Regions from separate parts of the Bradyrhizobium cedriense genome, predicted to be linked through region 3. Evidence: riboswitches for the same ligand, from Rfam matches in the RefSeq annotation. Region 3 holds a riboswitch; each other region holds the start of a gene.
The links. A riboswitch is a leader RNA that binds a small molecule or an ion and turns the genes downstream of it on or off. The one in region 3 is predicted to bind glycine.

Region 1 (4,280 bases), on a different contig from region 3:
GGCGTCATGGCATCGACGTAGAAAGTGAAGTTGCCGCCGGTCGCCTCGACCCAGGCAGCTCCCAGCACCGCGCCGGGGGGATGCAGGACCATATTCACATTAGAGAGGTCGGAGGCGATCACGTCACGAACCGGCGTAATACCGGGGTACAATTTCGACGCAATGTCCAGCGCCTCCGCTCCTCCCTTGAGGGCGGCGGCCTTCAGTTGTTTGGCGCGGCCACTAATGGTGACCCCGTCGGGACGGTATTTGCGCGCGACGTATGTAAGGGTCGAGAACTCAACCACCGGCGGCACTGCCCGCCCGGTGCGGGAATAGGCCTCGGCGAATTCCAGTGCTCCTCCGGTGTGACCGGGGTTCAGCACGACCGGTTTGCTCCAAGGCCAGCCGGCCCCGGCGAGAGCCTTGGCTATGGCCGAGTGCGAGAAGGTCGGCAGCACGACGACCGCCACATCGACTCCGAAAATGGCCGACTTGAGATCTGTCGTAATCAGAGTAGGCTTTGCGACTCCTTCGCCGAGCTTACCATCGAATGCAACGCCGCCAAGCTTGATGTGCGGCTCAAGCGTTTCGGCCGAACGCGCCCAGAAGTGAACGGAGTGGCCCGCGAGAACCAACTCTGCGACCGAGGCCGCGCCCCCCGCTCCTCCTCCGAGTACTGCAACCTTCATTCTTTTCTCCGCAGATCGAAGCGCAAACCGCGCCCGCCAACGCATATATTTGATCACATTTTATGATCACAAGCGCGATTGTCAAGCGAGAGAATTGCTGCCGCCGCATGGACCCAAACCAGGCGGGCTACGTTGCCAGTCGGAGCCATTCCGTGATGCTGGGCCCAAACTCGCCCGCAAGGCATTCGGCAACCGTCTCCGCTGTTGCGGCCGAAAGGGTCCAGCCCAGGTGGCCGTGGCCGGTGTTGTAGAAGACGCCCGGCGTCCTGCCTCTACCGACACGCGGCATCATGTTCGGCATCATCGGACGCAAGCCGGCCCATGGCACAACGCGGTTGGTGTCGACAGAGGGGAACAGCGCTCGCGTCCAATCAACCAGCGGCTTGATCCGATCTTGGCGTATGTCGCGGTTCATGCCGTTGAACTCTGCCGTTCCGGCGACGCGAAAGCGCGCAGCGCCCAATCGACTGGTAACGACCTTGGCGCCATCATCGAGCAGGCTGACCCAAGGCGCCGCTTTCTGACTCCGCTCGTCGTCGAGGTGCACGGTGATCGAATAGCCCTTGACAGGGTAAACGTTGAGCCGGTCGCCGAGCATCGCCGCGAGGTCGCGGCTTGCGGAACCGGCGCATACGACGACACTGTCGGCATCGATCTCATTGACACGAGGGTCGCCTGAAGGCTCGTCTCGCGCATACCGGATGCGGAAAATTTCGTCCCGAGCGATCTGCCTCACAGTGGCGTCAAAGATGAAACGCACGCCACGTCTCTCGCATGCCTTGGCGAGACCGCAAACAAACTTGTGGATGTCTCCGGTGGAATCCGACGGGGTATAGAAACCTCCGAAGAAGTCGCCATGCAGCGTCGGCTCGATCGACTTCACCTCTGCGGCCGTCACTGGACGACGGTCGAGGCCCCCCTCCACGAGAATGGCATTGACCTTGAGCGCGTGTTGGAAACTCTGCTTATCCCGATAGAAGTGAAGGATGCCGCGACGCTCGTGGTCGAAGTCGATACCCTCGCGCTCGGCAATGGCGAAGAGATGCTTGCGTGCGGCGATGGCAAGCCGTGTGGTCTCAATTGTGTTGTCGCGATAATTCTTGATGTTGAAGATGAATTCGCCAAGCCAGGAATATTTGTGCCAGGTCGGCGCTGGATTCATGAGGAGCGGAGCATCGCGCCTCCACATCCACCTCACTCCCTTGAAGACGGTCGACCAGCTATTCCAGACCTCCGCATTGCTGGCGGAAAGTTGGCCGCCATTGGCGAACGATGTCTCCATACCCGCGTAGCGCTGACGCTCGATCACCGTAACGGTATAGCCGCGGCTGAGAAGAGCATAGGCGGTGGTCACGCCGGTAATACCGGCGCCGATGACGACAACATGTGGCATTTCACTTCTCCGCGATCAAAGTTGGGAAGCGGGCCGAGGCCCGCGGCTTGTCCCCAATCTGTCGCTGTACCTGAGAGATTAACCGCGACGGCTCGGCCGGTACGGCGGTCCCCTTCGGTGGGCACTCGAAGTGCCACTCTCCAGATCGTTCAGCTGCATGGTCACCTTTGCCTGAGAGTTTCCTGGGGGTTGCTCCTTCGGCGCCGGCCAGTACCGTCGCAACGGCGGCCGATCTCTCCCATGCAGCCTGTTGAACGTGATAGGTTCTTGTGCCTTACGCCTCCGCAGCTAGAGCCGGCCTGTCAATTGCCGACGTCGTAAAGCGTCGTGGTGGTCTCGACCGCTTCGTCATGCAGACCAGCGCGCTCGACCGCCGCAGCAGCCAGTTGCCGGGCTTTGCGCCGAATCTGCGGCTCGTCAACACCCTGCACCTTGCCGTCGACATATGACGCCTTGCCATCAACCCAAGTCTGCACGATCGAAGCGGTCGATGCGGAGAATACCAAAGCCTGCAATGGATCGTAGAACGGCGTCCATTCGACGTGGTCCAGGTCGAAGAGGACGAAATCTGCCTTCTTGCCGATTTCCAGCGAACCGATCTCGTCGTCCCACATCAACGCCTTCGCACCTTCGATGGTCGCGGCGCGTAGTGCTTGTCGTGCGGTGAATATGTCCGGTTGTAAGCGGGCGTCCTTGAACATGCCGGCGACGATCAGCATTTGCCGCATCAGGTTCATGTTGCCGGCGGCCGACACGCCGTCAGTGCCAAGGCCAACTTTAACGCCCGCTTTCACCATCTCCGGATATTTGCCGATCGCGGTTGCACCCTTCCCCAACTTGAACGACGAGCATGGGCAGAAGGCGACGCTGGCGCCACGCGCGGCGAGCAGATGGACCTCTTCGTCCGAAACGGCCGCGCCGTGAGCGATGACCAGATTCTTTCCTATGCCGCCGGCCCGATCGATGCGCGTGATGGGCCAGCAGCCGTATTTTTTCTCGCAAACCCTCGCCTCCTCGATCGAGGTGGCGAGATGATAGGTCGTGCCGACGCCCAACCGCTCAGCCAGTTTCACCGCTCCAACGTGGAGTTCGAGGCTACACGGTTCCTTGCCTTCGATATTGACCCAGCAACGCGCACGGCCGTCGAGGGCGCCGTTGTAGCGGACCACACAATCCTCAAGCACCTTGAGTGCGGCCTCGGCGTTCGGGAAGAAATGATGATCCACCATTTCCTGGGTCCAGCCGCGGGGGAGCTCGGGCGGGGGATTGTCGGCCGCGTGCCGCCCGGTGATGCCGCGAATACCGACCTTTTCCATCGCGCGAACGACGATGCCGGGATCGTATTGCGATCCCATGTCGAGAAAACACGTGGTGCCACAACGCAGCATCTCGGTGATGCCCAGCAGCGCCCCCCAATATTCGTCTTCCTCGGTGATGTGAGCGTAGAAGGGCTTGGCCCAGTGGAACACCCAGGCGCGGGTGTTGAGATTATCCGGAAAGACCGCGCGCGACAGCGTCTCCGAAAGATGGACGTGGCTGTCGACGAAGCCCGGGCAGACGCCGAGCATTTTGCCATCGATCACCCTGTCGAAGCTGACGTTCTTCTGCCGTGCGGCCACCTCATCGGCCGGACCGATATCCGAGATGCGGTCGTTTTCGACCACGAGACTGGCGTTGCGCACGACCGTATCGTTCTTGTCGACCGTGAAAGCGAAGTTCAAGTCCTTGATCAGCGTGCGCATGCCTCTTCACCCAATACTCTGCCATCACGACCGCCCCACCTGACCCGCCGCACCATAACGCCGGGCAGTTTCCTGCGACCTTTAACCAAGCGATCAGTTCGTCCCCCGCTTGGGGCCTCCGTCAAGCGACGGCGGCCCTGCGCACGGTCCCGCTTTTCCTGGCGGTACCCACGGGAATCAACCGGTCGGTATCAGCATAGTCGGAAAGCAGTTCCGACCCATTTGCAGTCACCAGCAGCATATCCTTGTTCTGCATTCCGAAGCCATGGCCGGTGTCATAGCAAAGTGGCTCGAAACCGAGCACCATGTTCTCCTCGAGCGGCGCATCGGTGCCCGGCTTGCCAAGCACCGGCGTCAATCCAAGGTAGGGATCTTCGTGCAGATGCAGGCCAATGCCGTGGCCCACGAACGAGATCGGCGGCAGATCGAGCTTGGCGAGCTTCTCAATGAACGCATCGTAGACGCTGCGACAAC
Region 2 (4,280 bases), on a different contig from region 3:
AGGCGTCCCTATCGCGTCGCGCAGGTCTCGAAGCCGGGCACGCTCGAAATCGCCGAACGCGAGACGCCGTCTCCAGGTGCTGGTGAAGTCCTGATCTCTGTCGAGGCCTGCGGGATCTGCGGCGCCGACGCAGGCGACATCGATCGCGCCGATCCGCAGATGCGCCCCGCCCGCGTGCCCGGTCACGAAGTCGTGGGCCGCATCGCCGAGTTGGGAGCTGGAGCGCCGTCGATCTGGACGATCGGTCAGAGGGTCGGCATCGGAAGGCTCGGCGGCCACTGCAACCAATGCGTCGAGTGCCGCCGGGGTCAATTTCAGCTCTGTCTCAACCAGCCGGTCGTCGGATCGTCGTGCGACGGCGGATACGCGGAGATGATGATCGCCCGCGCGAGCGCGCTGGTTTCGGTGCCTGACGAATTGCACTCCGAAGAGGCCGCGCCGCTTCTTTGCGCGGGCATGGCAACGTTCAACGCGCTCAAGAAATCGGGTGCGGAAGCGGGCGACACGATGGTGGTGCAGGGAATCGGTGGCCTTGGACATCTCGCGCTTCAATACGCGAGGAAGATGGGCTTCAGGGTTGTAGCTATCGGACGGGGCGAAGACATCGCGGAAGATGCGCTCGATTTGGGTGCGCATGTTTACATCGACGCGAAGAAGGAAGATGTTGTTTCCCGTTTGCAGAGCTTGGGCGGTGCCAGAGCGATCGTTACCACGATAGGCGATGTTCAGGCGGTCGGGGCGCTCATGAGCGCGCTCGCGCCGCAGGGAAGGCTGGTGCTGCTGGGCGCAGGAAAGGACCCGCTGCCCGTATCTGCAGGACATCTCGTTCGCGGCGAGCGCAGCGTGTTGGGATCGATCACGGGCACGCCTTTCGAGAACGAACGGACGCTTGATTTCAGCGTGCTCGCGGGTGTCCGCCCGCGCATCGAGATCATGCCATTGGAGGGCGCCGCGGCGGCGGTGGCACGGATGAGGTCGGGCCAAGCAAAGTTCAGAATGGTCTTGACCATGACGGAGAAGAGCCATGCGCATCAATGACGACCTGACCCTTCCTGTGATCGTTCACGCCGCGCAACTCCCATGGGCATCAAGCCCGGCGGCCGGCGTCGACCGGCGCATGCTGTTTCGCATCGGCGAGGAGGTGGCGCGCGCCACGTCGATCGTACGATACGCCCCGCGCAGCGCGTTCCCCCGCCACACGCATGGCGGCGGGGAGGAGATCGTCGTTCTCGATGGCGTGTTTCAGGACGAACACGGCGATTACCCGGCGGGCAGCTACTTCCGCAATCCTCCCGGCACCTCGCACGTTCCCGCATCGAAGGACGGTTGCACGATCTTCGTCCGCCTTTGGCAATTCCGCGCGGACGATCGCGCGCAGATCGTGCGGCGGCCCGCGGAGGGTCGTCCGCTCGATCTGAGATCGGGCGCGGGAAGCGCAATCGAATTGTTCGACGACGGATTCGAAAACGTGCGTTTCGAGAGCTGGTTACCCGGTAGTCCCATCACCGTCGAGAACGCGCGTGGGCTCGAAATGCTCGTTCTCGCGGGCAGCTTGTCGATCGGCGATCAGACGTTGATCTCGCAAAGCTGGAGCCGCTTGCCGGCCGGACAGGAGCTGCGCGCTGTCTCCGGTGCGGAAGGTGCGAAGATCTGGCTGAAGGACGCTCCCCTGCTTCATCCGGACGTCGGCCGACTGCCATGAACGCGATCGGCAGATCGGTATGAGGTGGGAATTGTTGACCCGGGCTGCGTAGTAGAATACTGGAGAGGTGCAGCCACGAATTTGATGTCGTGACTCAGGAGGTCGAGTACTTAAAGACGTCGCTTGCGGAAGAGATCGGCTTCGGCCGACGCCGAAGGAGCAACCGCCCCGGAAACTCTCAGGCAACAAGGACCGCGGGTGACGCAACAACTCTGGAAAGAGGTGCCTTGGCACCCGCCGACGGGATAATACTCTCAGGCAAATAGACAGATGGGGCGCATTTGAAATCAATCACTGGATTGAGATGCGCGCCCATGTCCAAAAATGTCGACCAAGTCACCACGCCCAGTTTGTCGCCCCGGCGCCCAACCGGTCCGATCAGTGCACTCGATCTCTTCACGATCGGAATCGGCCCATCTAGCTCGCACACCGTTGGACCGATGCGCGCCGCCCATCGATTCATCGAATGCTTGGGCGATGATCTGTTGCGCTGTCGCTCCGTTGTCGTCGAGCTTTACGGGTCATTGGCGCTGACTGGCAAAGGTCACCGCACCGATATTGCTATTTTGCTGGGGCTGTCAGGCTGGCTACCAGAATCCGTCGATCCCCAAGCTATACCCATCATAGCCGGGCTGATCCGATCGCGTTGCGAGGTCATGCTTGGCGGTCGCCATGCGATTGGCTTCGATGAGAGTCAGCACCTGGCCTTCTGCACCGGGAAGTTCCTGCCGGGGCACTCAAATGGCATGAAATTCGCGGCGCATTCAGATACGGGCGTCCTGCTTCGCCAAACCTATTACTCTATTGGTGGTGGAGCGATCGTGTGTGAAGGCGGTCAACCGAGCCATCCCGCTGTTCGAAACGCCGGATGTGAGCCGTACCCATTCACGACAGCGCGTGAGCTTCTTGCGGTAGGTGAGCGTGCCGGCTTGTCGATTGCCGAAATCGTCGCTGCCAACGAGCTATCGCATAGGGAGGAGACTGAAACCGACGCATTCTTGGATAACGTGCGCGACGCCATGATGCGCTGCATCGATCGCGGGTGTGTCAACGGAGGCATTCTGCCTGGTGGCCTGAATGTTCCGCGCCGTGCGCCGGGTCTGTTCGGCAAACTCACGGCAACGTCGAAGGGCGGCGCTGCACACCCATTTCACGTGATGGAGTGGGTCAGCCTCTTTGCTCTCGCGGTCAATGAAGAGAACGCGGCCGGGGGGCGCGTCGTCACCGCGCCGACGAATGGAGCTGCCGGCGTCATACCCGCGGTCCTGAAGTTTTCCGAAATGTTCTTCCCGGATCCGAACCCGGCAAAAGCCCGCATCTTTCTCCTGACGGCGTCCGCGATCGGTATGCTCTACAAACGAAACGCTTCGATATCCGCCGCAGAAATGGGTTGTCAGGGCGAGGTCGGCGTCGCTTGCTCCATGGCGGCCGCAGGTCTTGTGGCCGTCTTGGGCGGCACCAACCGGCAGATTGAGAACGCCGCCGAAATCGGCATGGAGCATAATCTCGGTCTCACGTGTGACCCGATCGGAGGCCTCGTGCAGATCCCGTGCATTGAGCGCAACACAATGGGTGCGATCAAGGCGATTAACGCAGCGATGCTCGCCTTGCATGGTGATGGCCGACATCATGTGTCCCTCGATGCCGTCATTGAAACGATGCGCCAGACGGGGGAGGACATGCGCGCCAAATACAAGGAAACGAGTCTGGGTGGCCTGGCCGTCAACGTGGTCGATTGCTGAAGGCGAGGTAGCCGATGGAATCGTTCTTCAAGACGGTCGTTTCGGACAATGTCATTATCGTGCGACGCATTCGGCGGAGCAGCGCCGTTGGTCGGGACCTACTACCTCTTCACCCCGCAAACGGGAAGCCAATCTGTCGAGAATTCCGTCGTCGATGGGCAACGTCTAGAATGAGCGTTCGCAGCCATTGCAGCCCGGGATCCCGTTCATGCGAGATGCGCCACTGAAGAACGTCGGTCATGAGGGGGAGGGATATTGGAGCTTCCACTTTCCTTATCGGCAGCGTGGCCGCGGCCCGATCTGCCAGGTCTGCGGGGATGAGCGCGAGGAACTGGGTCCCGATTAGGGCTTGCGGAAGCAGGGTGAAGCTTGGTGCCGTTATGCCGGCCTGCGGAGCGCGGCCAAATTGCTTGAAGAACCAAGCTTCTATGAACGTCGCTCGCTCGCTATAGGCCTGAGCGTGACGCATCTCGAGAAACTGTTCGAGCGTCAAGCTATCCCCGACACTTTCATTCTCCTTCCATATGATACATTCGTAGCTGATCGAAGGGAGGGCGGCGAACGGACAATCTTCCAGCATGAATCGATCCGGGACGATCAGGAAATCGATTTCGGTGCGAAAAAAACGGGTGCTTGGACCTTGGTAGAATATATTCACCGAGGGGGCGACAGCGCGCAATTCGGCAAGGATATCGACGATGAGAGTTGCCCAGACATAGTCAGAGCAAGCGATCGTAAAATGTCGCTCGGAGGTCGCTGGGTCGAACGAGGTACGCATTGCCAAGAGTTTTTCCGTTTCGGTCAGGATGGCGCGGAGCGGCGCCACCAATTCCTCT
Region 3 (4,280 bases):
GCGGGCCTGAGATCGCGCAATGCGCCGGAAGAACCCGGATACTGCAGCAGGGCGCCGAGCACGTCTGCCTGGCCGAGATCGGTGAGGGGGTCGCCGACGATCAGCTCCCAGCCCAGCGGCTCGGCGCGGGTGCGCATCACGGCAAGCGTCTGCGGATGCACGTCCTTGTCGACGAAGAAGGCCTTCGCCTTGACCTGCGAGTGCCGCTCCGCCAGCGCCATGGCTTCGGCCGCCGCGGTGGCTTCGTCGAGCAGTGAGGCGTTGGCGACGTCGAGCCCGGTGAGGTCGCAGATCATGGTCTGGAAGTTGAGCAGCGCCTCCAGCCGGCCCTGGCTGATCTCGGGCTGGTAGGGCGTGTAGGCCGTGTACCAGGCCGGGTTCTCGAGGATGTTGCGCTGGATCACCGCGGGCAGGATGGTGCCGGAATAGCCTTGGCCGATCAGCGAGGTGAAGACCTGGTTCTGACGCGCGAGCTCGGCCATGTGCGCGATCGCCTCGGTTTCGCCGAGCGGCTTGCCGAGGTCGAGCGGAGCGGCCTGCCGGATCGAGGCCGGCAGCGTCTCGTCCATGAGCGTGTCGACGCTTTTCGCGCCGACGGTTTCGAGCATAGCGGTGACATCGCGCGCCGAGGGGCCGATGTGGCGGCGGACGAAAGAGGCGGCGTTGTCGCCGTTGGATTTGCGGTGCGCGGTCATCATGGGTCCTCGCTTTAGGAGTTGCTGTCATGCCCCGCGAAGGCGGGGCATCCAGTAAACGCCGCCGCCAGTGCTCGAAACGAGAGGCCGCGGCGTACTGGATCATCCGCCTTCGCGGATGATGACAGTGAGTATGTTGAGACGGCTCGGCTCATATCCTCACGCCGTATGCGCTTTGTAGGCGGCTTCATCCATGAGGCCGCCGAGTTCGCTCTTGTCGGCAATCTTGATCTTGAAGAACCACGCCGCACCCTGCGCATCCGAATTGACCCGCGCCGGCTCGGCGGCGAGCGCCTCGTTGGCCTCCAGTACCTCACCTGTGACTGGCGCGTAGACGTCGGAGGCGGCCTTCACGGATTCGACGACGGCGGCGGCTTCCGACTTCTTCAGCGAACGGCCGACCTTGGGCAATTCGACGAACACGACGTCGCCGAGCTGCTGCTGGGCGTAATCGGTGATGCCGACGGTGGCGACGTCGCCGTCGATCGCGAGCCATTCATGGTCGGAGGTGTACAGCGTCGTGGTCATTGTCTTGTCCTCAGCGTTTGTAGGTGTTTTTCACGAAGGGCATGGCGGCGACTGCGAGCGGCAGTCGCTGGCCGCGCACCTCGGCGAAGAGCTTCGTGCCGAGCGCGCTCAGGTTCGTGGGCACGTAGCCCATCGCGACCGGCGCGTTCAGGCTCGGGCCGAAACCGCCCGAGGTGACCTTTCCGATCGGCTCGCCGGCGGATGCGTCCGCAAACAGCGGCGCGCCCTCGCGCACCGGCGCGCGGCCTTCGGCACGCAGGCCGACGCGGCGGCGGGACGCGCCGTTATCGAAATGCGCGAGGATCTTCTCGGCGCCGGGAAAACCGCCGGCCCGCATCCCGCCGCTGCGGCGGCTCTTCTGCACCGACCATTCCAGCGCGGCCTCGACCGGCGTGGTCGCGGTGTCGATGTCGTGGCCGTAGAGGCAAAGCCCGGCTTCCAGCCGCAGGCTGTCGCGGGCGCCCAGGCCGATCGGCAGCACGTCCGGGTTTTCGAGCAGCGTCCTGGTGAGCCGCTCGACGTCCGCAGCGGGAACGGAGATCTCGAACCCGTCCTCGCCGGTATAGCCGGAGCGCGAGACGAAGCATTTGATGCCGGCCACCTCATGCGGACCGGCATCCATGAACTTCATCGATGGCGCCTCTGCACACAATTTCGCCAGCGCCGCTTCCGCCTTCGGGCCCTGCAGCGCGATCAGCGCGCGGTCGGCAAGGGAATCGATGACGCAGTCGACCGCGAGGTGCGCGCGCAGATGCGCCTCGTCCGCGTCCTTGCAGGCGGCGTTGACGACCAGGAAAAGGTGATCGCCGAAATTGGCGACCATGAGATCGTCGAGAATCCCGCCATCCGCATTGGTGAACTGGGCGTAGCGCTGCCGGTGAGGTGCGATCGCCACGATGTCCTGCGGGACCAGCCGTTCCAGCGCGCGGGCGGCGTCCTCGACCTTGCCCGACTTCGGCCGCAGCGCGAGTTGGCCCATATGGGAGACGTCGAACAGGCCGGCCGCGGCTCGCGTATGGAGGTGCTCCTTCAGCACGCCCGCGGGGTACTGCACGGGCATGTCATAGCCCGCGAACGGCACCATCTTGCCGCCAAGGGACACATGCAGGGCGTGGAGCGGGGTACGTCGGAGAGATTTTTGGTCGTCGGGTACTGACATGACAGGGGCCCTCGGCGGTTCCCCGGGGACGATTCCCCGAGCCAACCAGTCGAAGCCCCATCTGTCGCTGTGCCTGAGAGTATTATCCCGTCGGCGGGTGCCATCCGGGTTCTTAGGCCCGTCGGCGCCTCTTTCCAGATGCTGTCAAAGCCACGCGGTCCTTTTGCCTGAGAGTTTCCGGGGCGGTTGCTCCTTCGGCGCCGGCTAGCAAAGCCGGTCTCTCCCGACGTGGCCGTACGATACAGATGGGTACAGACCACAGGCCAGCCAAGCCTGTCAACGCGTCCGCTCGTCCTATCAACGGGATTGCGCCGATATGGCAACCCTCTGATCTCTCTGCACAGTTTCTGGACAGCGAAGCTGGCCTTGTCTAAAAGCGCTTTGGCCCGCAGATATCAGCCTTAACGTCCGGTTTGGACGGCGAGAAGCGGGCCCAAGCACACCCGATTGGATGAACATGAGCGGCGTCAACGAGATCAGGTCGACCTTTCTGAACTTCTTTGCCGAGAACGGCCACGAGATCGTGCCGTCCTCGCCATTGGTGCCGCGCAACGACCCCACCTTGATGTTCACCAATGCCGGCATGGTGCAGTTTAAGAACGTCTTCACCGGCGTGGAGAAGCGGCCGTATCAGCGCGCCACCACCTCGCAGAAATGCGTGCGCGCCGGCGGCAAGCACAACGACCTCGACAATGTCGGCTACACCGCGCGCCATCTCACCTTCTTCGAGATGCTCGGCAATTTCTCGTTCGGCGATTATTTCAAGGAGCGCGCGATCGAGCTCGCCTGGAAGCTGATCACGAGCGAGTTCGGGCTGAAGAAGGACAAGCTGCTCGTCACGGTCTACCACACCGACGACGAGGCGGCGGGCCTGTGGAAGAAGATCGCCGGCTTCTCCGAAGACCGCATCATCCGCATCCCGACCTCGGACAATTTCTGGGCGATGGGCGACACCGGCCCGTGCGGCCCGTGCTCGGAGATCTTCATCGACCGCGGCGAGCACATCTGGGGCGGGCCTCCGGGCTCGCCGGAGGAGGACGGCGACCGCTTCCTCGAGTTCTGGAATCTGGTGTTCATGCAGTTCGAGCAGGTGACGAAGGAGGAGCGCCAGCCGTTGCCGCGCCCCTCGATCGACACCGGCATGGGCCTGGAGCGCATGGCCTGCATCCTCCAGGGCGTCGAGAGCGTGTTCGAGACCGACCTGTTCAAGAACCTGATCGACGCGACCGCGTCCGCGCTCGGCACCGGGCCGAACGAGCAGACCGTGGCCTCGTTCCGCGTCATCGCCGACCATCTGCGCTCCTCGGCCTTCCTCGTCTCCGACGGCGTGCTGCCCTCGAACGAGGGCCGCGGCTACGTGCTGCGCCGGATCATGCGCCGCGCCATGCGTCATGCGCAGTTGCTGGGTGCGAAAGAGCCGCTGATGCATCGGCTGGTCTGGGCGCTGGTGCGCGAGATGGGCCAAGCCTATCCCGACCTGATGCGCGCAGAGAACCTGATCGAGGAAACGCTGCGGCTGGAAGAGACGCGCTTCCGCAAGACGCTGTCGCGCGGCCTCGCGATCCTCGACGAGAAGAGCGCGGGCTTGAAGAAGGGCGACATGTTCGACGGCGACGTTGCCTTCACGCTCTACGACACCTACGGCTTCCCGCTGGACCTGACGCAGGACGCGCTGAAGTCGCGCGGCATCGGCGTCGACCAGGCGGCGTTCACGGATGCGATGGAGCGCCAAAAAGTGAAGGCGCGCGAGTCCTGGAAGGGTTCTGGCGAAGCGGCTTCCGAGGCGATCTGGTTCCCCCTGCGCGAGAAGCTGGGTGCGACCGAATTCCTCGGCTACGAGACCGAGAGCGCCGAAGGCGTGGTGTCCGCGCTGGTGAAGGACGGCCACGACGTTGCCA

Region 1: another riboswitch for glycine. It lies ahead of ACYCVF_RS31750 (D-amino acid dehydrogenase); the one in region 3 lies ahead of gcvT (glycine cleavage system aminomethyltransferase GcvT).
Region 2: another riboswitch for glycine. It lies ahead of ACYCVF_RS31695 (L-serine ammonia-lyase); the one in region 3 lies ahead of gcvT (glycine cleavage system aminomethyltransferase GcvT).

Annotation. Positions count from the first base shown of each region.
Region 1 covers NZ_JBTSWB010000009.1:283,475-287,754, reverse strand. Annotated here, with positions in the region: gene ACYCVF_RS31755 (NAD/NADP octopine/nopaline dehydrogenase family protein) at 1-671, opposite strand, end outside; gene ACYCVF_RS31750 (D-amino acid dehydrogenase) at 799-2,064, opposite strand; glycine riboswitch at 2,213-2,315, opposite strand; gene ACYCVF_RS31745 (amidohydrolase family protein) at 2,367-3,806, opposite strand; gene ACYCVF_RS31740 (M24 family metallopeptidase) at 3,928-4,280, opposite strand, start outside.
Region 2 covers NZ_JBTSWB010000009.1:270,311-274,590, forward strand. Annotated here, with positions in the region: gene ACYCVF_RS31685 (alcohol dehydrogenase) at 1-1,038, shown strand, start outside; gene ACYCVF_RS31690 (cupin domain-containing protein) at 1,025-1,702, shown strand; glycine riboswitch at 1,819-1,907, shown strand; gene ACYCVF_RS31695 (L-serine ammonia-lyase) at 2,017-3,444, shown strand; gene ACYCVF_RS31700 (LysR family transcriptional regulator) at 3,554-4,280, opposite strand, start outside.
Region 3 covers NZ_JBTSWB010000001.1:1,182,695-1,186,974, forward strand. Annotated here, with positions in the region: gene gcvP (aminomethyl-transferring glycine dehydrogenase) at 1-695, opposite strand, end outside; gene gcvH (glycine cleavage system protein GcvH) at 855-1,223, opposite strand; gene gcvT (glycine cleavage system aminomethyltransferase GcvT) at 1,234-2,382, opposite strand; glycine riboswitch at 2,529-2,618, opposite strand; gene alaS (alanine--tRNA ligase) at 2,840-4,280, shown strand, end outside.